Azospirillum brasilense: one gene and its partner. Each later gene encodes a partner of the first gene's protein in a complex. Links are inferred from orthologs where the notes say so. Each region holds a gene or a part of one and is shown in the gene's direction. Other genes may lie near its edges.

The links.
Region 2: the proteins of H1Q64_RS05530 (region 1) and glnK are in contact, whole or in part, in a solved structure (PDB 2NS1), measured with the Escherichia coli proteins. The link is inferred for Azospirillum brasilense from one-to-one orthologs.

Annotation. Positions count from the first base shown.
Region 1 is NZ_CP059449.1:1,159,972-1,174,195, forward strand. Bases 4,804-7,657 are described here. They hold H1Q64_RS05530 (ammonium transporter), read left to right. Parts: upstream 4,804-5,499; coding sequence 5,500-6,816; downstream 6,817-7,657. Other genes in these bases: glgC (glucose-1-phosphate adenylyltransferase), read right to left, coding at 4,804-4,950; H1Q64_RS05535 (class I SAM-dependent methyltransferase), read right to left, coding at 6,922-7,657. In the rest of the region: H1Q64_RS05510 (hypothetical protein), read right to left, coding at 1-26; lepA (translation elongation factor 4), read right to left, coding at 176-1,978; glycogen synthase GlgA, read right to left, coding at 2,121-3,638; more of glgC, read right to left, coding at 3,679-4,803; more of H1Q64_RS05535, read right to left, coding at 7,658-8,160; H1Q64_RS05540 (asparaginase), read right to left, coding at 8,265-9,374; H1Q64_RS05545 (RNA methyltransferase), read left to right, coding at 9,505-10,089; H1Q64_RS05550 (ChrR family anti-sigma-E factor), read right to left, coding at 10,140-10,826; H1Q64_RS05555 (sigma-70 family RNA polymerase sigma factor), read right to left, coding at 10,823-11,398; H1Q64_RS05560 (invasion associated locus B family protein), read left to right, coding at 11,803-12,351; 23S rRNA (adenine(2503)-C(2))-methyltransferase RlmN, read left to right, coding at 12,430-13,599; H1Q64_RS05570 (hypothetical protein), read left to right, coding at 13,627-13,863; H1Q64_RS05575 (hypothetical protein), read left to right, coding at 13,863-14,174. UniProt on the Escherichia coli protein: Involved in the uptake of ammonium/ammonia (NH(4)(+)/NH(3)). Transport is electrogenic. Following sequestration of NH(4)(+) at the periplasmic face, NH(4)(+) is deprotonated and neutral NH(3) is transported into the cytoplasm.
Region 2 is NZ_CP059449.1:852,051-866,323, reverse strand. Bases 4,865-7,767 are described here. They hold glnK (P-II family nitrogen regulator), read left to right. Parts: upstream 4,865-6,098; coding sequence 6,099-6,437; downstream 6,438-7,767. Other genes in these bases: H1Q64_RS04070 (aminotransferase class I/II-fold pyridoxal phosphate-dependent enzyme), read left to right, coding at 6,789-7,767; H1Q64_RS04080 (UbiH/UbiF/VisC/COQ6 family ubiquinone biosynthesis hydroxylase), read right to left, coding at 4,865-5,780. Also shown: H1Q64_RS04110 (ABC transporter permease), read right to left, coding at 1-73; H1Q64_RS04105 (ABC transporter ATP-binding protein), read right to left, coding at 235-969; H1Q64_RS04100 (arylesterase), read left to right, coding at 1,115-1,723; H1Q64_RS04095 (FIST signal transduction protein), read left to right, coding at 1,729-2,904; H1Q64_RS04090 (NADP(H)-dependent aldo-keto reductase), read left to right, coding at 2,918-3,961; thpR (RNA 2',3'-cyclic phosphodiesterase), read left to right, coding at 3,978-4,514; more of H1Q64_RS04080, read right to left, coding at 4,530-4,864; more of H1Q64_RS04070, read left to right, coding at 7,768-8,021; H1Q64_RS04065 (DNA translocase FtsK), read left to right, coding at 8,108-10,633; H1Q64_RS04060 (LolA family protein), read left to right, coding at 10,827-11,489; H1Q64_RS04055 (HdeD family acid-resistance protein), read left to right, coding at 11,641-12,261; H1Q64_RS04050 (YifB family Mg chelatase-like AAA ATPase), read right to left, coding at 12,266-13,798; H1Q64_RS04045 (creatininase family protein), read left to right, coding at 13,980-14,273. UniProt on the Escherichia coli protein: Involved in the regulation of nitrogen metabolism. Regulates the activity of its targets by protein-protein interaction in response to the nitrogen status of the cell.

The DNA of each region.
Region 1 (14,224 bases):
AGGCCGAACATGACAGTGCGCGTCACGGGACATCATCCGTTTGGAAGCCTGACCGGGTGATAGGCGATTCCGCGTGGCGAGTCATTCGACTTTTTGTGGGCTCCGGGATGCGTGGACAAAAAGAAAGCGGGCCTTTTCGGACCCGCCTTCCGTCATGCCGCCGCGAAGCCGGCGCTTATTCGTCGCCCATCTTGAGGGCGGCGATGAAGGCGCTCTGCGGGATTTCGACCTGGCCGAACTGGCGCATGCGCTTCTTGCCTTCCTTCTGCTTGTCCAGCAGCTTGCGCTTGCGGCTGATGTCGCCGCCGTAGCACTTGGCCGTCACGTCCTTGCGCAGCGCGCCGATGCTCTCGCGGGCGATGATCTTGCCGCCGATGGCCGCCTGCACGGCGATCTTGAAGAGCTGGCGCGGGATCAGCTCCTTCAGCCGCTCGCAGAGCTGGCGGCCGCGCCGCTCCGACTGGGAGCGGTGGACGATCATCGACAGGGCGTCCACCGGCTCGGCATTCACCAGGATCGACATCTTCACGAGGTCGCCTTCCTCGTAGCTGTCCATCTGGTAGTCGAAGCTGGCGTAGCCGCGGCTGATCGACTTCAGCCGGTCGTAGAAGTCGAAGACCACCTCGTTCAGCGGCAGCCGGTAGACCAGCATGGCGCGGGCGCCGGCGTAGGTCAGCTCGATCTGCTGGCCGCGCCGCTCGGTGCAGAGCTGGAGGATGCCGCCCAGATACTCGTCGGGCAGCATGATGGTGGCCTTGATCCACGGCTCGTCGATGCGGTCGATCTTCATCACGTCCGGCATGTCCGCCGGGTTGTGCAGATCCATCACCGTGCCGTCGGTCATGTGGAGCTTGTAGACCACCGACGGCGCCGTGGTGATCAGGTCCAGGTTGAACTCACGCTCCAGCCGCTCCTGGATGATCTCCAGATGCAGCAGGCCGAGGAAGCCGCAGCGGAAGCCGAAGCCCAGCGCCGCCGACGTTTCGGCCTCGTAATGGAAGCTGGCGTCGTTCAGCTTCAGCTTGCCCAAGGAATCGCGCAGTCGCTCGAAGTCGGCGGCGTCGACCGGGAACAGGCCGCACCACACCACGGGGATGGAGGGCTTGAAGCCGGCCAGCGGCTCGGCCGCCGGGCGGCGGTCCTCGGTGATGGTGTCGCCGACCTTGGTCAGCGTGATGTCCTTGATGGCGGCGGTGATGAAGCCCATCTCGCCCGGCCCCAGCTCGCCGGTCAGCAGCGCCTTCGGGGTGAAGACGCCGACGCGGTCCACCTCGTGGGCGCTGCCGGTGGACATGAAGCGGACCTTCTGGTTCACCTTCAGCCGCCCGTCCACCACACGCACCAGGATGACCACGCCGAGATACGGGTCGTACCAGGAATCGACCAGCAGGGCCTTCAGCTCGGCGTCGGCGTTGCCCTTGGGCGCGGGCAGGCGCTGCACCACGGCTTCCAGCACGGCGTCGATGTTCAGGCCGGTCTTGGCCGAAATCTCCACGGCGTCGGTGGCGTCCAGGCCGATCACGTCCTCGATCTGCTGCTTCACGCGGTCGGGCTCCGCCGCCGGCAGGTCGATCTTGTTCAGGACCGGGATGATCTCGTGGTTGTTGTCGATCGCTTGGTAGACGTTGGCGAGCGTCTGCGCCTCAACGCCTTGGCTCGCGTCCACCACCAGGATCGAGCCCTCGCAGGCGGCGAGGCTGCGGCTGACCTCGTAGGCGAAGTCGACGTGGCCCGGCGTGTCCATCAGGTTCAGCGTGTACTGCTGCCCGTCCTTGGCCTTGTAGAGGAGGCGGACGGTCTGCGCCTTGATGGTGATGCCGCGCTCGCGCTCGATGTCCATGCTGTCGAGCACCTGTTCGCGCATCTCGCGCGAATCGAGGCCGCCGCACTGCTGGATCAGCCGGTCGGCAAGGGTCGACTTGCCGTGGTCGATGTGCGCGATGATCGAGAAATTGCGGATGTGCGAAAGGTCAGTCATCGGTGCCCGGAGCCCTGGTTTGGGGCGGAACATAGGGCGGACGGACGATGCGCGCAATGGCGGCGTGGACAAGCCCTATGGAATGGCCCTGTCCCCGTTCCACTCCTTTCGCGGGAAACGCGGGGATCGGCCCCGCGCTCTCCTACGCCACCAGAACCGGCGCCACCGTGCGGTACAGCTCCATGTACTCCTCCGCCGGGCTGTGCCAGCCGAAGTCGCGGGTCATCGCGTGCTGCTGCATGGCGTGCCAGCGCTCGGGCTTGCGGTAGAGGGCGGCGGCGCGGCGCAACGCCCAGGTCAGCTCCTGGACGGTGGCGTTGACGAACTGGAAGCCGGTGGCGCTGCCGTCGTTCACCGCCGCCGGGTTGGCGTCCACGATGGTGTCGGCGAGGCCCCCGGTGCGGCGGACCAGCGGCAGCGTGCCGTACTTCAGCGCGTACATCTGGGTCAGGCCGCAGGGCTCCGACCGCGAGGGCACCAGGAACAGGTCGGCGCCGGCCTGGATGCGGTGGGACAGCGCCTCGTCGTAGCCGATGCGCACGCCGACCGACTTCGGGAACCAGGTGGCGAGGTGGCGGAAGCCGGCCTCCAGCGCCGGTTCGCCGCTGCCGAGAACGGCGAGCTGGCCGCCCCAGGCGATCCATTGCGACGCCGCCTCCAGCACCAGATCCAGCCCCTTGTGGCCGGTCAGGCGGCTGACCACCGCAGCCAGCGGGGCGTCCGCCCGGCGGTCCAGGCCGAAGGCCGCCTGGAGGTCGGCCTTGCACAGGTCCTTGCCGCCGAGGTCCGCGGCGCCGTAGCGGGCGGCGATGTGCGGGTCGGTGGCGGGGTCCCAGATCTCATAGTCCACGCCGTTGAGGATGCCGGTCAGCGCCTCGGCCCGCGTGGCGAGCAGCCCTTCCAGGCCCGAACCGTGCTCCGCCGTCTGGATTTCGTGGGCGTAGGTCGGGCTGACCGTGGTCAGGCGGTCGGAGTAGAAGCAGCCGGCCTTGAGGAAGCCGACGCCGCCGTAATACTCCACCCCGTCGATCCGGAAGGCGGCGGACGGCAGGCCGAGGTCGCTCATCATCCAGGCGCCGAACAGGCCCTGATAGGCGATGTTGTGGATCGTCGTCACCGTGCCCGGCCGGAACGGCCCGGCGAAGCGGTCGGGGCGCAGCTCCAGATAGGCCGGGATCAGGCCGGTCTGCCAGTCGTGGCCGTGCAGCACGTCGGGACGCCACCAGGGATCGAGGCCGTCCTCCGCCGCGAAGCCCGCCGCGCACCAGGACAGGGCGGCGAAGCGTTCCGCGTTGTCCGGCCAGTCCTTGCCGTCCGGTCCCAGATAGGGGTTGCCAGGCCGGTCGTAGAGCGCCGGCGCGTCCAGCACATAGGCCAGCACCCCGTCGGGCATCCGTCCGATCCGCAGCGTCGCCGGGGCGCCGCCGGGCAGATCAGTGAGCGGCGTGCCGACCGGCTGCAGGTCGGCGAGCCCGTTCAGCACCGCCGGATAGCCGGGCAGCAGCAGGCGGACCTCGGCTCCGGCGCGGTTCAGGGCGGGGGGTAGGGCGGCGGAAACGTCGGCCAGCCCGCCGGTCTTCACCAGGGGGTAGCATTCCGGCGTGACGAACAGGACGCGCATGGAGGCGGGGTCTTTCGGTTTCTTCTTGGTTTTGCTCATCGCCCCCTCGCCCCAGGGGGGCGAAGGGGGATGGGAAGGGTCAGTCCTTGGGCAGGCGATCGATCATGTCCTGGGTGATCAGGCAGACGCCGCCCTCGCTGCGGTGGAAGCGCTTGGCGTCCAGCTCCGGGTCCTCGCCGACGACCAGCCCCTCGGGGATCACCACGCCGCGGTCGATCACCACCTTGGTCAGGCGGCAATGACGACCGATGTCGACATCCGGCAGCACCACCGCCTGATGCAGCTCGCTGAAGGAGTTGACGCGCACCTCGCTGAACAGCAGCGAGTTCTTCACCAGCGAGCCGGAAACGATGCAGCCGCCCGACACCAGGCTGTCCACCGCCATGCCGCGCCGGTTCTCGTCGTCGAAGACGAACTTCGCCGGCGGCAGCTGCTCCTGGTAGGTGAAGATCGGCCACTCGCGGTCGTACATGTTGAGCTGCGGCGTGACGTGGCAGAGGTCGAGGTTGGCCTCCCAATAGGCGTCGATGGTGCCGACGTCGCGCCAGTAGGGCTCGGACTCGTGGCCGTTCAGGATGGCCGAATCGGCGAAGTCGTGGGCCATCACCCGCGCCCCGCTGGTCACCAGATGGGGGATGATGTCCTTGCCAAAGTCGCGGGATGAGCCGGGATCGTTGAAGTCGCGCTCCAGCTGGTCGTAGAGGAACTGCGCGTTGAAGACGTAGATGCCCATGCTGGCCAGCGACTTGTCCGGGTTGCCCGGCATCGGCGGCGGGTCGGCGGGCTTCTCGACGAAGTCGATGACGCGCTGCGTCTCGTCCACATGCATGACGCCGAAGCCGGTCGCCTGGGCGCGCGGCACCTGGATGCAGGGGATCGTCACGTCGGCCTTCTTGGCGATGTGGTCGAGCAGCAGCGCGCCGTAATCCATCTTGTAGATGTGGTCGCCGGCCAGGATCAGGATGTATTCCGGCTCGTGGTCGCGCAGGATGTCCAGGTTCTGGTACACCGCGTCGGCGGTGCCCTGGTACCAGGCGGTCTCACTGATGCGCTGCTGCGCCGGCAGCAGGTCGCAGAACTCGTTCATCTCGCCGCGGAAGAAGTTCCAGCCGCGCTGCAGGTGGCGGAGCAGGCTGTGCGACTTGTACTGCGTCAGCACGCCGATGCGGCGGAAACCCGAATTGATGCAGTTCGACAGGGCGAAGTCGATGATCCGGAACTTGCCCCCGAAATAGGTGGCCGGCTTGGCGCGACGGTCGGTCAGCTGCTTCAGCCGGCTGCCCCGGCCGCCGGCCAGGACAAGTGCCACGGCGCGGCGCGGCGCCAGCCGCAGATCCCGTTTGTCGAGCATGTGTCTCCCCTTTCGGTTCTCTTTTTTGCTGTCGGCCATCCGGAAGCGTCCGGCGGACCCGTATGGGCGGAGGCCGCTTGTCCCCGGCCCCGTCCGGCTCCGCCGGTTGAGAGGGTGACCGTGCCACATTTCACGGGGGCGGGCCAATAGGCCGAGGGGAACAGGCCGGAAATAGAGGGGGGCTGCCCAACGGTTGTGCGGAATTCAGGCGCATCGCTGTGCATAAAAAACAGGCAAGCGCGTGGGAAACGGGCGCGCGGCGCCTCAACAGGGGGCAGGCAACCTGCAATCCATGGGCGAATCACGCTGCGGTGCAAGGCTTTGGGTGTTCCGATTTTCTGCTCAATTTCTGGGCAAGGTAGTCCGGCGACTCGGGTCCTATGCTGCTTTGCGGTCATCCGAAAGGCCGCAACCACCGCGATTCCTAGCCCTTTTGGGTTGGCACGCTTCTTGAAGAGAAATCGGCGTACACGGTCCCCTCCCGCCGCCCCGTCTGTACCGGGGACGGGGCGAAACGGGCCAGAAGCATTCGAATAAAGAGGAGCCTCGATGAGCCGTCTCTTCACCCTCGCCGCGCCGACGATGGCGGCGATTCTGGGCTTGGCCGGTCTGCCTGCCGCCGCCCTCGCCCAGGAAGCGGCCGCCGCCGCGGCCGAGCCGACCCTGAGCAGCGGCGACACGGCTTGGATGCTGGTCGCCACGGCGCTGGTTCTGTTCATGACCATCCCGGGTCTGGCCCTGTTCTACGGCGGCATGGTCCGCAAGATGAACGTGCTGTCGGTCGTGATGCAGAGCTTCGCGATCTGCTGTCTGGTCAGCATCCTGTGGTTCTTCGCCGGTTACAGCATCGCCTTCACCGAAGGCACCCCGTATTTCGGCAGCCTGTCCAAGTTCATGCTGGCCGGCATCACCAAGGACAGCCTGACGGGCGTCATTCCGGAGACGATCTTCGTCGTCTTCCAGATGACCTTCGCCATCATCACGCCGGCCCTGATCACCGGCGCCTTCGCCGACCGCATGAAGTTCTCCTCGATGCTGGTCTTCACGGGCCTGTGGTCGCTGATCGTCTACGCGCCGATCACCCACTGGGTCTGGGGTCCGGGCGGTTATCTGATGGGTGACGGCGTGCTCGACTACGCCGGCGGCACCGTCGTGCACATCAACGCGGGTGTGGCCGGTCTGGTCGCCGCCATCGTGCTGGGCAAGCGCAAGGGCTACCCGAACGAGAACTTCGCTCCGCACAACCTGGTGCTCAGCCTGATCGGCGCCTCGATGCTGTGGGTCGGCTGGTTCGGCTTCAACGCGGGTTCCGCCGTGGCCGCCGACGGCCGTGCGGGCATGGCCATGCTGGTCACGCAGATCGCCGCCGCCACCGCCGCCATGTCCTGGCTGCTGGTCGAGTGGGCCACCAAGGGCAAGCCCTCGGTCCTCGGCATCATCTCCGGCGCCATCGCCGGCTTGGTCGCCATCACCCCGGCCTCGGGCTTCGTCGGTCCGACCGGCGCCCTGGTCATCGGTCTGGCCGCCGGCGTGATCTGCTACTGGGGCGCCACCGGCCTGAAGCGCGCCCTCGGCTATGACGACTCGCTGGACGCCTTCGGCGTGCACGGCGTGGGCGGCATCGTCGGCGCCATCCTGACCGGTGTCTTCGCCCAGGAAGCCATCGGCGGCACCGCCGGCGCCCTGGAAGGCAACGTCGGCCAGATCTGGACGCAGGTTTACGGCATCCTGGCCACCATCGCCTACTCGGCGGTCGGCTCCTTCATCATCCTGAAGGTTATCGACGTGGTGATGGGTCTGCGCGTCGACGAGGACGTCGAGCGCGATGGCCTGGACCTCGCCCTGCACGGCGAGACCATCCACTAAGCACCCTTTGCAGCCTGGTTGTTTCCTCCATGAACTTCCGCCGCCGGGGGCTCCCGGCGGCGGATTTTTCATGTCGGAGTCCCGACGACAGAGGCCGTGACGCGCTCAGCGGCGCAGATACATCTTGCCGACGCCGTTCAGCGCCGTGAAAAGCTGCGCGAACTGCGCCAGGAAAGCGTCCCAGGCCAGCGGCCCGGCCTTCTCCGCCACCGCCTGGTGGATGGCCCCCAGGCTGGTCCGCCCGTCCACCCGCGCCAGGATCGGCCCGGCCAGACGGGGCAGGGGCAGGGGGATGACCGCGCCCATCAGTTCGGCCTCCAGCACGCCGCCGGGGGGCAGGCCCTTGGCCAACGCGGCGCCGTCGAGGTCGCGCAGAACCGGCACCACCTCCGGCCCGTCGGGGCGGGCGACGGCGCCCTCGGCGTCCTCGGGGCGGACAAGATAGGCGATGTGCTTGGTCATGCTGCCGGTGACCTGCTCGGCCCAGGCGGCGCGCTCCAGCCGGGACAGCCCGTCCAGCCGCTTCAGCACGCGGGGGTCCTTCACCCAGACGGCGGGGTCGTAGCGGTAAGGGTCCACCAGCGCAGCGATGGCCAGACCGCCCACCGCGGCCAGCTCCGCCAACTCCGGCACGGTGAAGGGCCGGTCGCAGGAATGCAGCAGCAGGTCGTAGAGGTCGGCGTCGGCCTGTTTGTGGTCGTTGATGAAGGGGTTGCGCAGCAGCCAGTTGGACGTCGGCAGGCGCTCGATCAGCCTGCGGGCCAGCGCCACCCGCTCCTTCGGCGGCAGGTCCGCCGCGATGGTGCGCAGCGCCGCCTGCATGGGATAGACGCCGGTGCGCCCGTAAGGCGCGTAGACCATCAGCCCGATCCCGCCGCCCGGCTTCAGCGCACCGGCCAGCGAGCGGATGCCCGCCGCCGGCTCGTCCAGATGGTGCAGCACGCCGCAGCAGTCGACGTAGTCGAACGGCCCCCCCTCCTCCAACAGCCCGCCGAGGTCGAGCAGCGAGCCGCGGCGGAAGTCGATGTTGGTCAGCCCGCGCGCCTTGGCCCGTGCCTCGGCGATGTCCCGCGCGGCGTCGGAGAGGTCGAGATAGGTGACGTGCCCCGGATTGCCGGCGTCGGCCAGTTGCTGGGCGATCATGATTGTCCCGTCGCCGGTCCCGCCGCCGGCCACCAGCACCTTGAGGGGCTTGGCGTGGTCGATGCGCCCGCCGAAGACGTTGTGGTTCACCTCGTCCAGATGGCTGGGCGACCCGGTGATCAGGCGCTTTTTCTCGTCGGCGGGGTTGCGCGCGGGATAGGGGAAGGCTTCGTACTGGGCGCGCAGGGTGTCGATGCTCATGGATCAGGCAACCGGTCAGGTGGACGGGTGCCGGACCATAGCATCAACGCGGGGGAGGGTGGGGGGAGTGGTTGCGCTGCTCCCCCCACCCAACACCTCCAACCTTACCCCGCGGCACCCTCTGCCGGGCGGACCACGCCGACCTCCAGGCCGTTGCGGTTGGTCACCGGCTGGTTGATGAGCTGAGCGGCCCGCGCCCATTGCTCGTCCGACAGGACCTTGGTGGCGCGGATCAGGGCGGCCAGGGCGACCTCGCGGGCGCGCGGGGTGCCGTCGTCGATCTTCAGGGCGATGCCCAGGCCCTGTTTGGGCAGGACGGCGCAGCCCACGCCCTCGGCCCCGCCCTTGACCAGCACCAGCCCGCCCGCCGCCTGCATCATGCCGGTGTCGAAGCTGTCCTTGCCGGCGATCAGGTGCGGGTGCGACCGCCAGGCGCGGCGGATGCGGGCCACCGCCTCGGCGCGGGAGTCGGGCAGGTCCTTGGGGTCGCCGATGCGGGCCATGGCGTAGGCGATGGCGCCCAGCGGGATGCCGATGGTCGGAATGGCGCAGCCGTCGACGCCCCAGGGGGCCTGCGACAGGTCCTGGCCGGTCATCTGCTCCATCACGCCCAGGATGCGCTGCTGCACCGGGTGGTCGAAGCGGACATAGCCCTTGGTCGGCTCGCCCTTGTGCAGGGCGGTGGTCAGGAAGCCGGCGTGCTTGCCGGAGCAGTTGTTGTGGAAGGCGGTCGGCGTCTCGCCGTGACGGATCATCTCGTGGGCGGTCTCGGTGTCGGTCGGCAGATGCGCCCCGCACTCGTAATCGCCCACCGTCAGGCCGATGCGCTTTATCCAGGCCTCCGCGATGCGGGTGTGGCGGATCTCCCCATGGTGGGAGGAGCAGGCCAGCGCCAGCTCCTGGTCGCCCAGCTCGTAGGCGTCCAGCGCGCCCGTCTCGACGAGCGGGATCGCCTGGATGGCCTTGATGGCGGAGCGCGGGTAGACCGGCGCCTGGATGTCGCCCCACTGGGCCAGCACACGACCGTCGGAATCGACGATGCAGGCGCGCCCGCGATGGACGGATTCCACCATGCCGCCGCGCGTCACCTCGACGAGGATCGGCGCCTCCGGCGGTCCGGACAGGTCGGCGTGGACCTCGGCGGGTGGGGGATGGTCGGCGTGGCCGTGGTGGTCACCGTGGCCGCCGCAGCAGGAGGAATGGTCGTGGCTCATGGGTGGAGAGCTTGCCTCTGTCCGGGGCGCGAGGCAAGGTGTCGCACCGTCGGACCCGCCGGATCATGGCCGATTCGCGGCCGATTCTCGGTGTGTGTGCGGGCCGAAACTACGAGTGATTGTGCAAGCCATGCGTGGATATTTCGCCATCGGGGTGGAGCGGATCAGCAAGCCGGGCAATGTCGGCAATCTGATGCGCTCCGCCCACGCCTTCGGCGCCTCCTTCTTCTTCGCCATCGACCCGGAGCCCGACCTGCACGAGGCCCACATCGTGGACACGTCCGGCGCGTCGGAGCATCTGCCGCTCTACGTCTACGACCGGGTGGCCGATCTGGCCCTGCCCAAGGACTGCCAACTCGTCGGGGTGGAACTGACCGAGGACGCGGTGGAGCTGCCCAGCTTCCGCCACCCGACCCGCGCCGCCTATGTGCTGGGGCCGGAGCGCGGCAGCCTGTCCGAACCGCTGCTGGAGCGCTGCGACTTCACGGTGAAGATCCCGATGAAGTTCTGCATCAACGTCGGGGTGGCCGGCGCCCTGGTGATGTACGACCGGATGATCAGCCTGGGCCGCTTCGCCGAACGCCCGGTGCGCGTCGGCGGCCCGACCGAGCCGCTGCGCGATCACCAGCACGGCCGCCAGATCATGCGCAACCCGGAGCGCCGCCGCCGCATGCGCGGCATCCAGAAGCCGGTGATCGTCCGTGACGATGACTGATTTCGTCCGTGACGATGACTGATTTCGTCCGCGACGACGAGTGATCCGGCTCAGAACTTCACGAACGGGTTGAGGATCAGCCCCAGCGCGCCGGTGAAACGAAGCGGCGCGTCGGTCACCGCCAGGCACAGGCAGCCCTCGTCGTCGGCCACCGGGCGGTGGCGCACGGAGTCGTCGGCGACGGACAGGTCGCCGCGGGCGAACTGGCCGAGATCGTCGGTGAAGCCGCCGTCGAGCACCAGCGTCAGCTCGATCCCGCAGTGGGTGTGGTGGGGCGGCCCGACGCCGCTCGCCAGCCGCATCAGCCGGGCCTTGCCGCGGCGTTCGGAATCACAGCCGAAGCCGGACCCCAGCGGGATGTCGTAGCAGTCCATGCCGCGCATAAGCCGCTTCCAGGGCAGGCGCGACAGGTCGTTGCCGATGTAGCGGCGCAGCGGCTCGGGCAGCAGCGGCACTTCGGCCGGCTGGCAAACCAGCTTCGGCCGGGGCGCGCGGGGCAGGGGCGGCAAGTCGTCCAGCCGGGCGAGAACCGTCTCCAGGCAGGCGGGGTCGACCTCCTCCGGCTCGATGCTCTCCAGCAGGGCGCCGCCGACCGCCTCCATCTCGGCGACGTTCAGGCGGCAGCAGGGGCACAGCGCCAGATGCGTCGCCACGATCAGCGACGCCGCCTCACCCAGAGCGCCGCCGGCATAGTCGATCAGCAGGGTGTCGCCGGGATGGTGGGTGGGCACGGTCATCGGGAGTCCCTCATGGCCTTGCGCAGCCGCTCCATGGCCAGACGCAGGCGCGACTTGACGGTGCCCAGCGGAATGCCCTGTTCGGCGGAGATCTGGCTGTGCGGCTTGTCCTCGAAATAGGCCAGCCGCAGCAGGTCGGCCTGTTCCGGCGGCAGGGTCTTCAGCGCCGCTTTCAGGCGTCCGGCGGTTTCGCGCGCCGCCATCCCGTCGTCGGCGCTTTCCACCGGGGCGGGCACCAGCGTGGGGTCGGCGGGGTCGATCTCGGGCCGCTGTTCCCGCCGCAGCGCGTCGATCCGCCGGTTGCGGGCGATGGTGAACACCCAGGTGGCGGCGGACGCCTGGGTCGGGTCATAGGTTTCCGCGCGGCGCCACACCAACAGCATCACGTCCTGCACCAACTCCTCCGCACCGCCCGCATCGCAGCCCTGGCGGCGCAGATAGGCCTTCAACCGCGGGGCGAAATGCCCGAACAGGGCCGCGAAGGCCGTGCGGTCGCGGTCCCGCCCGACCGCGGTCAGCAGTTCTTCGAAGGTCCGGTCGGCGCCGGCGGCTGAGGAACCAAGATCCTGCATCCACGTCTTCGGGCACGTCTTCGGGAGCGCCGTCTCTGCGCGCATGGGCTTTGCGCACAAGGGCAAGCCCCGCATCACATGGTGCGCGGGGCGCCCCGCTGCAAAGCGTGTTTGGCGCTCCTCCGCGTCGTGTGCACCGTCGAGTGGTCGGGCGGCCAGTGGTCTTATGGGTGTGCTGCGGCGTTCGGTCCAGCGTTCGATGGACCTTCTACGCGTCCTGTTCTCGGTCGGATCACCGGCTTTCGACGCGAAATCGAGCGATCGATTGCAGGACCGCCTCGTGGAACAACCCGTGACTTCGCCGCCGGGACGGGGCGGCGGCCCTGGAAAGCCTCACCGAATTGGGGTAGGGTCCGACCCACTCCCGAACCCGTCCGCAAAACCATTCGAGCCTTCGCCAACCGATGTTGCCCATTCGCACCATCCGTCGCACCGCCGGCGCCGCTCTGCTTCTGGCCGGTCCGATCCTCGCCGCAACCGTTACCACGGCCGGCGCCGCCGACCCGCGCCTGCTGGGGACCTTCAAGGACTGGAACGCCTTCGCCTTCGACGAAGGCGGGCACAAGGTCTGCTATCTGTCCAGCCAGCCCAAGAAGAAGGAGCCCGCCGCGGCCAAGCGCGGGGACATCTATGTGCTGGTCACCCACCGCCCGGCGGAAAAGGCGCTGGACGTCGTCAGCGTCGTCGTCGGCTACCCCCTCAAGAAGGACAGCGAGTCCACGTTGGACGTGGCCGGCAAGTCCTTCAAGCTGTTCACCGACGGCGAGACCGCCTGGGCGCGCGACGCCGACACCGACAAGGCCGTCACCGCCGCGATGCGCGACGCCAAGGGCAAGTCCATGGTGGTGAAGGGTGTTTCGGCCCGCGGCACGAAGACCACCGACACCTACGGCACCGACGGCTTCGCCCAGGCTTACGACGCGATCAACCAGGCCTGCGGCGTGAAGCGCTGAGCAGCGCTGCTCTTTTCACTTGGTCGCTCCTCGTTTCGTCTTTTGACTCCGGACGCTCGTGGCCCTATTTAGGGGGCCATGAGCGCCTCCAACCATGCTGCTGCCTTTGCCCTGCCGGCGACCGACGCTGACGGGCGCAAGAACCTTGTCGGCCTGTCCCGCGACGAGCTGGAAGCCGAAATGCTGTCCGTCGGCCTGGAGAAATTCCGGGCCCGCCAGCTCTGGCACTGGATCTACCACCGCGGAGCCACCGACTTCGCGGTGATGACCACGCTCGCCAAGCCGGTGCGCGAGAAGTTGGCGGAAAGCTACGCCGTGGCCCGCCCGACGGTCGTGCGCGACCTGAAGTCGGTGGACGGCACGCGCAAGTGGCTGCTGCGTATGCCCGACGGCCAGGAGGTGGAGAGCGTCCACATCCCTGAGGAGGACCGCGGCACGCTCTGCGTCTCCTCGCAGGTCGGCTGCACGCTGACCTGCCGCTTCTGCCACACCGGCACGCAGCGTCTGGTGCGCAACCTCGACGCCTCGGAGATCGTGGCGCAGGTCATGCTGGCCCGCGACGCGCTCGGCGAATGGCCGGCGCCGCCGGACGGGCGGATGATCTCCAACATCGTCATGATGGGGATGGGGGAGCCGCTCTTTAACTACGAGAACGTCGCCAAGGCGCTGAAGATCGTTATGGACGGCGACGGGATCTCGATCTCGAAGCGCCGCATCACGCTTTCGACCTCCGGCGTCGTCCCGGCCATGAAGCGCTGCGGCGAGGAGCTGAACGTCAACCTCGCCGTCAGCCTGCACGCCGTGACGGACGAGCTGCGCGACATCATCATGCCCATTAACCGGAAATATCCGCTGAAGGAGCTGATGGACGCCTGCCGCAATTACCCCGGCCTGAACAACGCGCGGCGCATCACCTTCGAATACGTGATGCTGAAGGGCATCAACGACAGCCCGGCGGACGCCCGCGCCCTGGTCAAGTTGCTGGAGGGCATCCCGTCGAAGATCAACCTGATCCCCTTCAACCCCTGGCCGGGCGCACCCTACGAGCGTTCGGCCGACCGGGCGATCCAGGTCTTCGGCGATATCGTCAACAACGCCGGCTACGCCAGCCCCGTCCGCACCACCCGCGGCGAGGACATCATGGCCGCCTGCGGCCAGTTGAAGAGCGCGTCCGTCCGCCTGTCCGCTGCCGACCGCGCCGCCATCGAGAAGGTGCTGGCCGAGAAGGACGCGGCGCTGGCCGGATAAGGCCGGAATTATCCCTGGGAGTGCTCCGTGCCTGAGTTCGCCGTCGATCCCGGCCTGATCCTGTTCCTGTTCAACGCGGCGGCGGTCTGGCCGCTGATGCGCATCTTCCGCCGGGCGGGCTTCTCGCCCTGGTGGGCGCTGGTGATCTTCGTGCCGGTGATCGGGCTGGTCGGCGTGCTGGGCCTGCTGACGGTGCGGCGCTGGCCGGCGCGGGTCCTGGTCGACGGGCCGGCGCGGCCGCGCAAGGCGCGGAGGGCCGCGTGATGGAGATGCTCGATTCCGTCGTGGCCCTGCTCAACGCCGTCTATTGGCAGCCCTGGGCGGCGATCATGTCCACCGACCCGTGGACGGCCAACCTCGTCATGGCGATCCTGCTGATGCTGAAGCTGATCTTCGGCGGTTGGGTGCTGGCCAAGGGCGGGCGCAGCCCGCTGTGGGCGCTGGTCCTGCTGATCAACGGGGCGGACATCCTGGCGATGTGGCTCTACGCCTACATCCGCTGGCCCTTCGTGGACCGGGCGCCCGCCCGCCCCGCCGCGGAGAGCACCGTTGCGGCCGACGCCGGAACGGATTGAGCGGGACCGATTGATTCGCTCCTGCCGTAGGGCTACTGTCCGGCACCGAT
Region 2 (14,273 bases), 310 kb from region 1 along the record:
AGATGCGGAACCCCTTCAGCCCCCCGCGCAGCTCGCGGCGGGCCAGACGGAAGGCGAGGGCGAGGTTGGTCATCGGTGCGTCCGGCAAGATGTGGGGTGGTGGTGGGGAATGGTCGCGTCGGGCCCCCACCCAACCCTCCCCCGCTTTCGCAAGGGAGGGCTTTATCTCCTCCCCCTGCGAAGCGGGGGGAGGTCGGGAGGGGGGCGCGACGCGACCACTCCCTCAAAGGACGCTCAATCCCCCACCACGCGCTCGCGTTCGGCGCGGGCGGTCATGCCGTCGTCGACGATGCGCCCGTCCATCAGGCGCACGGTGCGGTCGCAGCGGTCGGCCAGGGACGGGTCGTGGGTGATCAGCACCAGCGTCGTGCCGCGCCGCTCGGCGAGGTCGAACAGCAACTCCACGATGGTGGCGCCGGTCCCGATGTCCAGGTTGCCGGTCGGCTCGTCGGCCAGCAGAAGCGACGGCTCGGCGACGAAGGCGCGGGCCAGGGCGACGCGCTGCTGCTCGCCGCCGGACAGCTGGCCCGGATAATGGGTCAGCCGATGGCCCAGCCCGACCGCCTCCAGCCCGGCGCGCGCGCGGTCGAAGGCGTCGGCGGCCCCGGCAAATTCCAGGGGGATGGCGACGTTCTCCAGCGCGGTCATCGTCGGCACGAGGTGGAAAGCCTGGAAGACGATCCCCACATGGTCGCGGCGGAAGCGCGCAAGCCCGTCCTCGTCCAGCCGGCCCAGATCCTGTCCGGCGACGCGCACGGTCCCGCCCGTGGGGCGTTCCAGCCCGGCCATGACCATCATCATGGTCGATTTACCGGAGCCCGACGGGCCGACCACGCCGACCCGTTCACCGGGCTGGATGCGGAGATTCAAGCCTCTCAGGATGTTGACGGGTCCGGCCGCGCTGTCCAATCTCAGATGCACCTCGTCGAGATCGACGATGGTGGACTCAACGGAATCGGGTCGGGACATTGGCATGCGTCTCTGGAACGGGCGGGGGAATGGGCGGGAAAACCTCACGCCATATGGCATGGTGCGCCGCCATTTCAACACGGCCCTCCTTCGGTCGGGGCTGGCCGCTCTCGCCGTCGTTGCGGGAATTGGCGCGGGAATCGGCATGACCGCTCCCGCGTTCGCCCAGGGTGGTTCGGAGAAAGGGCCTTACATCCTACTGGCGCTCGGCGACAGCCTGACCGCCGGCTACGGCCTTCCCGAAGCGCAGTCCTTCACTCCACAGTTGCAGGCGGCGCTGCGGGCGAAGGGCTACGACGTGACTGTCGTCAACGCCGGCGTGTCGGGCGACACCACGGCGGGCGGGCTGTCGCGGCTCGACTGGGCGCTGGCCGACAAGCCGGACGCCGTGCTGGTGGAGCTGGGGGCGAACGACATGCTGCGCGGGCTCGACCCCGGCGCGGCGCGCGCCAACCTCGACGCCATCGTGAAGCGGCTGACCAGCGAGAAGTTGCCCGTGCTGCTGGCCGGGATGTACGCGTCACCCAGCCTGGGCCGTGCGTACGGGGACCGCTTCAACGCCATCTACCCGGAACTGGCGAAGACGTACGACGTACAGCTCTATCCCTTCTTCCTGGACGGCGTGGCGGCGGACGCCGCGCTGAACCAGCCCGACGGCATCCATCCCAACGCGGCCGGCGTGAAGGTGATCGTGGAGCGCATCGCGCCCCACGTCGCCCGCCTTCTGGACGGCATCGCCAAGAGCGGAGACTGACACCCATGGCGACCCTGGCCGGCGACACCGCCACCACCGAGACTTTCTTCAAGGCCGCATCGGCCTCCGGCACCGAATGGGGCGCCGTCGTCAAGTCCTGCCTGGACGAGTTGGGGGCGGTGGAGGGCTGCAACCTCGGCTTCCTCTACATTACCGACGCGCTGGCGGAGCACGCGACGAGCATGGTCACGCTGCTGCGCGGTGTCACCGGCATCCGCGACTGGGTGGGTACGGTCGGCATCGGCGTCTGCGCCAACGACGAGGAAATCTTCGACAAGCCGGGCATCGCCGTGATGGTGGCCCGCCTGCCGCCGGAGGGCTTCCGCCTGTTCCCGGTGGTGTCGGGCGACATGGAGCCGCTGCGCCGCATGGCCGGCGGCTGGCTGGACAAGCATGGCGCCATGCTGGCGCTCGCCCACGCCGACCCGCGTCACCAGGATCTGGCCGGGCTGGTCGTTTCGCTGGCGGAATCAACCGGGGCCTTCCTGGTCGGCGGCCTGTCGGCCTCGCGGTCGGAGTTCCCGCAATTCACCATCCCCGGCAACACCGCCACGATGGTCGGCGGGCCGGTGGCCGACGGCGGCGTGTCGGGCGTGCTGTTCGCGCCGCAGGTGCCGGTCGCCACCGGCCTCAGCCAGGGCTGCACGCCCATCGGGCCGGTGCGCACCATCACCGCGGCGGAGGACAACGTCGTCCTGGAGATCGACGGGCGCCCGGCGCTGGAGGTCTTCAAGGAGGACATCGGCGAGTTGTTGGCCCGCGACCTCAAGCGGGTGTCCGGCTACATCTTCGCAGGCCTGCCGATCGCCGGCAGCGACACGGCGGACTATCTGGTCCGCGACCTGATCGCCATTGACCCGCGCGCCGGCTGGATCGCCGTCGCCCACCATGTGCAGAGCGGCCAGCCCATCCTGTTCACCCGCCGCGACCAGCAGAGCGCCGAGGCCGACATGCGCCGCATGCTGGCCAATCTGAAGAAGCGCGTGAAGACCACCCCGAAGGGCGCCCTCTACGTCAGCTGCATCGCCCGCGGCCCCAGCCTGTTCGGCGAGGGCAGCCAGGAACTGGCGCTGATCCGCGAAACCTTCGGCGACATCCCGCTGGCCGGATTCTTCGCCAGCGGCGAAATCTCCAACGCCCGCCTGTACGGATACACGGGCGTGCTCACCCTGTTCCTTTAAGGATCATAGCCAAATGCAATACCGTCCGCTCGGCCGCACCGGCCTGTCTGTCAGCGCCATCGGCCTGGGCACCATGACCTGGGGCCGCCAGAACAGCGAGGCCGAAGGCCACGCCCAGATGGATTATGCGCTCGGCGAGGGCGTCAATTTCTGGGACACGGCGGAGATGTACGCCATCCCCCCGACCGCCGACACGTACGGACGTACGGAGGAGGTGATCGGCACCTGGTTCAAGGCGACCGGCAAGCGCGACCAGGTGATCCTGGCGAGCAAGGTCGTCGGCGCCACCGACGGTGGCTTCGCCTGGGTGCGCAACGGCGAGGCGAAGCTCGACCGCGCCAACATCTTTGCGGCGGTGGAGGCCAGCCTGCGCCGGCTCCAGACGGACTACATCGACCTGTACCAGCTCCACTGGCCCGACCGTTCGACCAACCGCTTCGGCGCGCGCAATTACGTCCACCGGCCGGAGAAGGACGGCACCCCAATCGAGGAGACGCTGTCGGCGCTCGACGAGTTGGTAAAATCCGGTAAGGTCCGCCACATCGGCGTGTCGAACGAGTCGCCCTGGGGGGTGATGCAGTTCCTCAAGCTGGCGGAGGACAAGGGCCTGCCGCGCATCGCCTCGATCCAGAACGCCTACAACCTGCTGAACCGGACCTTCGAGCAGGGTCTGGCCGAGATGTGCCTGCGCGAGGATGTCGGGCTTCTCGCCTATTCGCCGCTGGCCGCCGGCACGCTGACCGGCAAGTATCTGGACGGCGCCGTTCCCGCCGGCACCCGCCGCGCGCTGGATCACCGCAAGTCGCGCTACGCCACCGTCAACGCCGACGTGGCCACCCGGGAGTATCTGGACGTCGCCCGGCGCCACGGCCTGTCGCCGACGCAGATGGCCATCGCCTTCACCCTGCGGCAGCCCTTCGTCGCGTCCTCGCTGATCGGTGCTACGACCATGGAGGACCTGAAGTCCAACATCGCGGCGGTGGATGTCACGCTGTCGGACGAGGTGATGAAGGACATCGAGGCGGTCAACGCCCGTTATCCCGACCCCTGCCCGTAACCGTTCCGGAAAGCCAATGATCCGTCTCTTCGTCGCCCTCGATTTTCCGGAGGATGTACGCCGGCGTCTGGCGGGGCTGGGCGGCGGCGTGCCCGGCGCCCGCTGGACCGACGCGGACAACCTGCACCTGACGCTCCGCTTCATCGGGGAGGTGCCGGGAGATCAGGCGGCGGAGATCGACGAGTCGCTGGCGCAGATCGCGGCGCCGGCCTTCGATCTGGTTCTGGACGGCGTGGGCGTGTACGGCAGTGGCCGCAACGCCCGTGTCCTCTGGGCCGGGGTGGAGCGCAGCGACGCCTTGTCGCACCTCCAGTCCAAGGTCGAGTCGGCGCTGGTCCGCTGCGGCCTGCCGGCGGAGGAGCGCAAATTCTCGCCCCACGTCACGCTCGCCCGGCTGAAGGACGCGCCGAAGGACCGGATCGGGCGCTTCGTCGAGGAGCGCGGGATGTTCCGCGCCGGTCCGATCCGGGTGGAGCACTTCACGCTCTACCGCAGCCACCTGGGCAAGGGGGCCGCGGTGTACGAGGCGCTGTCGGAATACGGGTTGGGATGACGGGCGGGCGGCGCCTTACAGCGGCACGCCCTTAATCATCCGCGGCAGCTCGCCGACCACGCCCATCGCGTGCCGCATGAAGAAGCGCTTCAGCGGCGGCAGGCGGTTGACGACGGCCATGCCGACGTCGCGGGCCAGCTTGATCGGCGGGATGTTGTTCGAGAACAGGTGCACCAGACCGTCGCAGACCACGGCCAGCAGCACCGTGTCGAAGCGGCGCCAGCGCTGGAAGCGCGCCAGCACCTCCGGCGAACCGACGTCCAGCCCCAGCCGGTGGGCGTCCACGATCACCTCGGCCAGAGCGGCCACGTCGCGCAGGCCCAGGTTCAGCCCCTGCCCGGCGATGGGGTGGATGGCGTGGGCCGCCTCGCCGATCAGGGCGACGCGCTCGGCGATGAAACGCTCGGCCAGCAGCACCGACAGCGGCCAGGCGTCGCGCCGGGTCACCAGCTCGATGTCGCCCAGATAGCCGCCCGACCGGCGGGTCAGCTCGTCGATGAACTGGTCCTCCGGCAGCTTCAGATACATGTCGACCAGCGACCGCTTCTCGCTCCACACGATGGAGGAGCGGTTCTCGGTCATCGGCAGAACGGCGAAGGGGCCGTTGGGCAGGAAATGCTCCACCGCCACGCCGTTGTGCGGCTCCGAATGGCGGATCGTGCAGATGATCGCGGACTGGTCGTAAGCCCAGGTCCGCAGCTTGATCCCGGCGCTCTCCCGCGCCAGCGAGCGGCGCCCGTCGGCCCCGACGACCAGCCGCGCCTTGACCACCCGCCCGTCGGCCAGCGTCACCGTGGCGCCGCTGCGGGTGCGCTCAATCGACACCGCCTGGGCCGGGGTCAGATGGTGCAGGCCGGGCAGTTCCTTGGCGCGGGCGAACAGGGCGCGGCGCATGTCCTTGTTGTCGAGAATCCAGCCGAAGGGCTGGTTCTTGCCGTCCCAGGTCAGCTCCGTGTGGTCGTAATGGACGAACAGGGGCGAGAACTGGTCGGCCACCCGGATGTCCAGGATCGGGCCGGCGTGGGGCTCCATGTGCTTCCACACGCCCGCTCCCTCCAGCACCTTCATCGAGGCGTAGGCGACCGCCGTGGTGCGGATGTCGAAGTCGTCCCCCGCCTGCCGGTCCGGGCTGTCGCGGTCGATGCAGACGACCGGAACGCCCGCGGTGGCCAGGGCCGCCGCCATGCTGAGTCCGGCCAGTCCGCCGCCCAACACGACGACGTCGGTCGTGATCTCCTGCGCTGCGGTGGTGCCCGATTCGGTCATGATGGCGCTGCCCTTCGATCAGTGTAGACGGGTACGAACAATCGTTCCGCTTGGTCCGGATGTCCAGCGGCGCTGCGTCGCGGCCCCCAAATTGCACAATTATTATGCACAGCCTGCCCAATCGATCGGCGAAACAGCCAAAAACCGCTGAAAAGGGCCGATTCTGCAACCGGCACGATTTTTGAAGACGTTGCTTTTTATGGTCGAGGCGAACACGCTCGAGTCACGTTCGGAAAACCCGCCGCCACGGCGGGATCGGCCGAGGGGGGACCGGGCGACCGCAAGGGCCCGCAAACACGCATACCAAGGGGAAGCCACATGAAACTGGTTATGGCCATCATCAAGCCGTTCAAGCTCGACGAAGTGCGCGAGGCGCTGACGTCGCTCGGGATTCAGGGCCTGACGGTGAGCGAGGTGAAGGGCTTCGGACGCCAGAAGGGTCAGACCGAGATCTACCGCGGCGCCGAGTATTCCGTGAGCTTCCTGCCCAAGGTGAAGGTCGAGGTCGCGGTGTCCGACGACCAGTACGAGCAGGTGGTCGAGGCGATCCAGAAGGCCGCCAACACCGGCCGCATCGGCGACGGCAAGATCTTCGTGCTGGACATCGCCCAGGCCGTGCGCATCCGCACCGGCGAAACCAACACCGAAGCTCTCTGAGGCGTCCTGGAGGAAGCGGACAGGGCGGGGCGTCATGGCCCGGCCCCTCCCGCGAGGGGGGAAGGCGCGTCCGCTTTTTCTTGCCGCAGGGCATCGATGATCTGCCCGGTGACTTGAGGCCGGGCGCGCCAGTCTTTCCACCGTGGCGCCAAGGCCGCCGGAACGGGCGGCGTATGCTTTCCCTTGACCGGGCCTCGTCCGGTTTTGTGCCCTTGTGCCGGGACTCCACCGTCGATAGGATCGTTTCCGTTTCGTATCGGGCAGAGGCCCCCAGAGGCCACTGACGGGCCGTGCCCCTCGGGGCCGGCCCGGCCTTCTCGGGCCGTCCTCATGGAAAGGATTCTCGGCGGCATGTCGCTCCCGGACCTCGGCACCTTCGCTCTCGTCAACGACCGGCTCGACCGGCTGTCGGACTACCCCTTCACGCGGCTGGCGGCCCTGCTGTCCGGGGTGACGCCGCGCGCCAACGCCGAGCCGATCATGATGTCGGTGGGCGAGCCGCAGCACCAGCCGCCGGCCATCATCGACGAGACGCTGCGCGCCAACGCCCATCTGTGGGGCAAATACCCGCCGGTCGGTGGCACGCCGGAGTTCCGCGAGGCGGTGGGCGCTTGGCTGGCCCGCCGCTACGCTTTGCCCGACGGGCTGTTCGACGCCGAAAAATCCGTCCTGCCGGTGTCCGGTACGCGCGAGGCGCTGTTCCTGCTCGCCCTGCTGGCCGTACCGCCGAGCAAGGCGGGCCGGCAGCCGGCGGTGCTGATGCCCAACCCCTTCTACGCGCCCTACGAGGGGGCGGCCCTGCTGGCGGGGGCGGAGCCGGTGTTCCTGCCCTCCACCCGCGAGACCGGCTTCCTGCCCGATCTCGACGCGCTGACGCCGGAGCTGCTGGAGCGCACGGCGCTGTTCTACCTCTGCACCCCGGCCAACCCGCAGGGGGCGGCGGCCGACGCCGCCTATCTGGAGCGGGCGATCGGGCTGGCGCGGCGCTACGGCTTCATCCTGGCGGTGGACGAGTGCTACGCCGAGATCTACCTGGACAAGCCGCCGGTCGGCGCGCTCCAGGTCGCGTCGGGTCTCCATCACGGCGGGAAGCCCTGGACGAACATCCTGGTCTTCCATTCCCTGTCCAAGCGGTCGAGCGCCGCCGGGCTGCGGTCGGGCTTCGTGGCCGGCGATCCGGAGCTGATGTCCCGCTTCACACGCCTGCGCAGCTACTCCAACGCCGGGATGCCGCTGCCGGTGCTGGCGGCCAGCGCCGCCCTGTGGCGGGACGAGGCGCATGTCGAGGAGAACCGCGCGCTCTACCGCGCCAAGTTCGACGCGGCGGAGGCCGCGCTGAACGGGCGCTACGGCTACTACCGGCCCGACGGCGGCTTCTTCCTGTGGCTGGAGGTCGGCGACGGCGAGGAGGCGACGCGCCGCCTGTGGGCGGAGGGCGGCATCCGCGTGCTGCCCGGCGCCTACCTGACCCGCTGCAACCCCGGCGAGGCCAACCCCGGCGCCCCCTTCATCCGCATCGCGCTGGTGAACGACGCCGAGACGGTCGCCCACGCCTGCAGCACCATCGCCCGCATTCTGGGATAAGGGCCGCCCGGTTCGGTTCAAGTCACCCCGGTCTTTCGCCCCGAAGGACGGGTCCGGTTCAGCACGTTCTTGAGGACCTTCTGCCCATGGCACGACCCGCAAGCCCCCGCAGCGGAAGCGGCAAAAGCGCCGGAGCACGGCCCGCCGGAGCGCGGCCGGAGAAGCCGCCCTTCTTCTCGCCCGCCACGCGCGCCTTCGTGGTCGCGCGGGCGCGCGAGCTGGCGGGCTTCGCGCTGGGCGTGGTCGGTCTGGTGCTGATGGTCATCCTGGGCAGCTACAACCCGGCCGACCCCTCGTGGAACGCGGTTCCGGCGGCGAACACCCACATCCACAACCTGTTCGGCCGGTTCGGCGCCCATCTGGCGGACGTCCTGATCCAGTCGCTGGGCTGGGCGGCCTATCTGCTGGCGCTGGTCCCGATGATGTGGGGCTGGCGGCTCAGCCTGCAGAAGAGCATCCGCCACCCGCTGTTCCGCAGCGTGCTGGCGGTGTGGGGCGTGCTTCTGGTCGCCATGTTCCTGGCCGGCATGGGCGGCGGGGGCGGGGACCCGCTGAACGGCCATCCCGGCGGCAGCTTCGGCATCGTCCTGCTGGACGGGGTGAGCAAGCTGCTGTTCGGCGGCCCCGGCAATCCGCTGGTCGGCACTGTGGCCGGCGTGGCCGGCGGGCTGATCCTGTTCGTCGCCATGGGCCTGTCGATCCGCGAATGGGCAACCAGCCTGCGCGAGACCGCCGCCGGCCTCGCCCGCCTCGGGCGGGGCGCGCGGGCCGGCGTGTCCTTCGTGCGCGACAAGGGCGCGGAGGCCGCGCGCAACGCGGTTCACCAGACCGGTGGCCTGCTGCGCCGGGAGCCCAGCCTCGCCACCGCGGACAAGAAGGCCGCCGCCCCGACTCTCGACGAGACACCCGACGAGGACAGCGCCGTCATCACCCTGCGCGCCGCGCCGCGCGGCCGGCTGTCCGACTCCATCAGCGTGGAGCCGCGCGTGGAGGCCAAGACCCGCGCCGTTCCGGTGGTGACCCCGCCCGCCGGGGGCAAGACGAAGGCCGCCGACCAGGGGCGCCCGTCCAAGCAGGCCGCCCTCAATCTGGAGGAGGCGGACGGCTACGAGCTGCCGCCGCTCGACCTGCTCCAGATCGTCCCGACCAGCGTGCGCGGCGAGAAGGTGGACGAGGCGGCGCTGCGCGAGAACGCGGTGAAGCTGGAAGGCGTGCTGTCCGACTTCGGCGTGCGCGGCGAGGTGCAGAAGGTCCATCCCGGCCCGGTCGTCACCCTCTACGAGCTGGAGCCGGCCCCCGGCACCAAGTCGTCCCGCGTCATCGGCCTGGCCGACGACATCGCCCGTTCGATGAGCGCGGTGTCCGTCCGCGTCGCCGTGGTGCCGGGCCGCAACGTGATCGGCATCGAGCTGCCCAACGCCAAGCGCGAGACCGTTCTGCTGCGCGAGCTGCTGGCCGGCGACGTCTTCGACAAGACGGCGGGCAAACTGCTGCTGGCGCTGGGCAAGGACATCGGCGGCCAGTCGGTGGTGGCCGACCTCGCCCGCTTCCCGCATCTGCTGGTCGCCGGCACCACGGGCTCGGGCAAGTCGGTGGCGATCAACACGATGATCCTGTCGCTGCTCTACCGCCTGCCGCCCGACCGCTGCCGCTTCATCATGATCGACCCCAAGATGCTGGAGCTGTCGGTCTATGAGGGCATCCCCCATCTGCTGACGCCGGTCGTCACCGACCCGAAGAAGGCGGTGGTCGCCCTGAAATGGACGGTGCGGGAGATGGAGGACCGCTACCGCAACATGTCCAAGCTGGGCGTGCGCAACATCGAGGGCTACAACGCCCGCCTGCGCGAGGCCCGCGCCGACGGCGAGCTGCTGACCCGCCGCGTCCAGACCGGCTTCGACCCCGACACCGGCAAGCCGATCTTCGAGGAGCAGCCGCTCGACCTGAAGGAGCTGCCCTACATCGTGGTCATCGTGGACGAGATGGCCGACCTGATGCTGGTGGCGGGCAAGGACATCGAGGCGGCGATCCAGCGCTTGGCCCAGATGGCGCGGGCCGCCGGCATCCACCTGATCATGGCGACGCAGCGCCCGTCGGTTGACGTCATCACCGGCACCATCAAGGCCAACTTCCCGACCCGCATCAGCTTCCAGGTCACCAGCAAGATCGACAGCCGCACCATCCTCGGCGAGCAGGGGGCGGAGCAGCTTCTCGGCCAGGGCGACATGCTCTACATGGCCGGCGGCGGCCGCATCACCCGCGTCCACGGCCCCTTCGTCGCCGACGGCGAGGTGGAGCAGGTGGTGAAGTTCCTCAAGACGCAGGGCGAGCCGAGCTACGTCGACGCCATCACCGAGGAGGACGACGAGGACGGCGGCTCCTTCGACGACGGGTCGGGTGCCGGCGGCGGATCGGGCGACGACCTCTACGACAAGGCGGTCGCCGTGGTCTGCCGCGAGCGCAAGGCGTCGACCAGCTTCATCCAGCGCCAGCTCCGCATCGGCTACAACTCCGCCGCCCGTCTGATCGAGCGGATGGAGACCGAAGGCGTGGTCAGCAAGCCAAACCACGCCGGCAAGCGCGAGGTCCTGGCCCGCAACATCGAGGAGTGAGCAGCGTTTGCCCCCTCCCTAGCCCTCCCCCGCTTCGCAGGGGAGGGAGTTTAGCGCGAAGCGGCGGCAGCCCCCTCCCCTGCGTTAGCGGGGGAGGGTTAGGGTGGGGGCATTGAGAGTTCGCTTTAATCCTTGGAACCACCACCGCCGCGCCCCATTTCCGCCCGGAACGTCCGGTTACCTAGCAGGCATCATGAAGATCCCGTTCCGCCGCATTCTGGCTGCCGCTGCTGTCGCTCTGTCCGTCACCACGGCGGGAGCGGTCCTCGACCCCGCGCTCGCCGCTCCCCGCGCCGCCGCCTTGTCCACCCAGGACCAGGCGCTGGTGGCCCAGGCGGAAAGCTATCTGAACGGCATCGGCACGCTGCAATCGAAGTTCGTGCAGGTCGCCCCCAACGGGCACCAGACCGCCGGCACCTTCTACCTCGCGCGTCCCGGCCGGATGCGGCTGGAATACGACCCGCCGGTGAAGGACTTCGTCGTTGCCGACGGTGCCTTCATCTTCTATTGGGACGGGGAGATGCGGCAGCAGTCCAGCGCTCCCATCGGCAGCACGCTGGCCGACTTCATCCTGCGCAAGAACATCCGGCTGTCCGGCGACGTGACGGTGACCGGCGTCTTTCAGGCGCCGGGGCTGGTGGAGATCAGCCTGACCGAGACCAAGGACCCCGGCAAGGGCACCCTGACGCTGGTCTTCGAGGATCGGCCCTTCCAGCTCCGCAAATGGCGGGTGCTGGACGCCCAGGGGCTGACGACCGAGGTGGCGCTGATGAACCCGCGCGAGGGCATGCAGTTCGACTCGAAGCTCTTCTACTTCATCGAACCCAGCAAAGGCGACTACGGCCGCAGCAACTGACCCGCCTCAACGAATTCGCACGGATTTCGCGCGAATCCCGCCGCCACGACAACCCGCCGCCGCAACGAAGTCCTCCCGATCCTGTTGCCGTGCTGTATGGGGCGCGCTCACCCGCGTCTGGTGCACTCGAACGGATGAGGGGAGACGAGACATGGCAACGGAGGCGATGTACGAGGCTAGGCGGGTCCAGGGCATGAACGATCTGCTGGCGCGCAACTGGTGGGCGCTGGCGTTGCGCGGCGCCGCGGCGGTGATGCTCGGCCTGCTGGCTTTCCTTCTGCCGGGGGCGACGGTCGCCACCCTGGCGATTCTGCTCGCGGCCTACCTGCTGATGGACGGGTTGTTCGCCATCGTCGGCGGCGTCCGCGCCGCGCAGGCGCAGGAGCGCAGCCTGCCCTTCATCCTGGACGGCGTGGTCAGTCTGGTGGCGGGCGCCGTCGCCCTGCTGTGGCCGGAGGCGAGCCTCTTCGCGCTGATCTTCGTGATCGCCGCCTGGTCGGTCATCACCGGCTTCGCCAAGATCATGACCGCGTGGCGCATGCACCGCACCCACGGCAAATGGGCCTGGGGCGTCGCCGGCGCCCTGTCGGTGCTGTTCGGCTTCGGCATGTGGGTCCTGCCGTCGCTGGGCCTGCTGGCCGTGGCGCTGGGCGTCGGCAGCTATCTGATCGCCTATGGCGCGCTGGCCATCATCACCGCCGTCCGCCTGCGCCGCTGCCTGCACGACCGGAATCATCATTCCAACCACGGCAACGCCGTGGCGGCGGAGTAAACGTTCATCGTCCGGGGGCGATGCGGCGGTAGCCGAGCGCCTCCGCGATGTGCGGGCGGCCCACGCCGCCCCCGCCGTCCAGATCGGCGAGCGTGCGGGCGACGCGCATGACGCGGTGATAGCCGCGGGCAGACAGTTTCAGCCGCTCCGCCGCCTCGGTCAGCAGGGCGCGGCCCGGCTGGTCGGGGGCGGCGGCCTTTTCCAGCAACTCGCCGTCCGCCTCGGCGTTGGTGCGCACCGCCAGGCCCTCGGGAAAGGGGCCGAAGCCGGCGTAGCGCTCCGCCTGGACGGCGCGGGCCAGCGCCACCCGGGCGGCCACTTCGGCGCTGCCCTCGGCGGGCGGCGGCAGGCTGAGGTCGGCGGGGCTGACGGCGGGCACGTCGATGTGCAGGTCGATGCGGTCGAACAGCGGCCCGCTGATCTTCGACTGGTAGTCCGCGGCGCATTTCGGGGCGCGGGCGCAGGCCAGCGACGGGTCGTCGAGATGCCCGCAGCGGCAGGGGTTCATCGCCGCGATCAACTGCACCCGCGCCGGGTAGGTCACATGGTGGTTCACCCGGCTGACCACGGCCTTTCCGGTTTCCAAGGGCTGGCGCAGCGCCTCCAGCGTGCCGCGCGGAAATTCGGGAAGCTCGTCCAGGAACAGCACGCCCTTGTGGGCCAGCGAAATCTCGCCGGGCTTGGCGCGCGACCCGCCGCCGACCAGGGCGGGCAGGCTGGCCGACTGGTGCGGCGACCGGTAGGGACGCTGGCGCAGCAGCTTGCCTCCCTCCAGCAGGCCGGCGACGCTGTGGATCATCGACACCTCCAGCGCCTCCGCCGGATCGAGAGGCGGCAGCAGGCCCGGCAGCCTCGCCGCCAGCATTGACTTGCCGGAGCCGGGCGGCCCGATCATCAGCAGATTGTGCGAGCCGGCGGCGGCGACCTCCAGCGCGCGCTTGGCCGTCTCGTTGCCCTTCACGTCGCGCAGGTCGAGCGGCGCCGCGGCGCTCTCCTGGATGCGCGGGCGGGGGCGGGTCAGCACCTGCTGGCCGCGGAAATGGTTGATGAGGGCGAGCAGCGTGGCGGGCGCCAGCACGTCCAGCCCCTCGCCCGCCCAGGCCGCCTCGCCGCCGCAGGCCTCCGGGCAGATCAGCCCGCGGTCGTGGGCCAGCGCGTTGATCGCCGCCGGCAACACCCCGGCCACCGGGGTCAGCGCCCCGTCCAGCGCCAGTTCGCCCAGCGCGCAATAGCGGCTCATCTCCAGGTCGGGCAGCACGCCCATGACGGTCAGCAGGGCGAGCGCGATGGGCAGGTCGAAATGGCTGCCCTCCTTCAGCACGTCCGCCGGGGCGAGGTTGACGGTGATGCGTTTGGCCGGCAGGGCGAGGCCGAGCGCGTGCAGCGCCGCCCGCACCCGCTCCCGGCTTTCGCCCACCGCCTTGTCGGGCAGGCCGACCACGGTGAAAGCGACGATACCGCCGGACATCTGCACCTGAACGTCGATGTCCAGAACCTCGATGCCCTGGAACGCAACCGTGTTGATCCGTGCAACCATACCAGACGCCATGCTTTGGGAAATGCACGCGAGTGTATGGTCGAGCGAGGGGAATTGCCAGCTTGCCGGGCGGCGAAGGGCCGTTCTGCGGCCAAGCGGCCTTGGGCGGCGGGCGGTGCTGCCCTACACTCCTTCCCAGAGCAAAACACAAAACCAAAACACAAACAGAGGGTCAGAGACCGTGCAGCTTCTTCTCAGCACCTGGGCCGAGGCCGAGGCTTACCTGAAGACCTCCAAGGGCATCATCCTGCCCATCGGCTCCACCGAGCAGCATGGGCCGAACGGCCTGATCGGCACCGACGCCATCTGCGCCGAAGTTGTGGCCCGCGGCGTCGGCGACGCCACCGGGGCCATGGTCGGGCCGACCATCCCGGTGGGCATGGCCGTGCATCACATGGACTTCGCCGGCTCGATGACGCTGAAGCCCTCCACCTTGATCGCCCTGCTGCGCGACTATGTGATGTCGCTGGCCGAG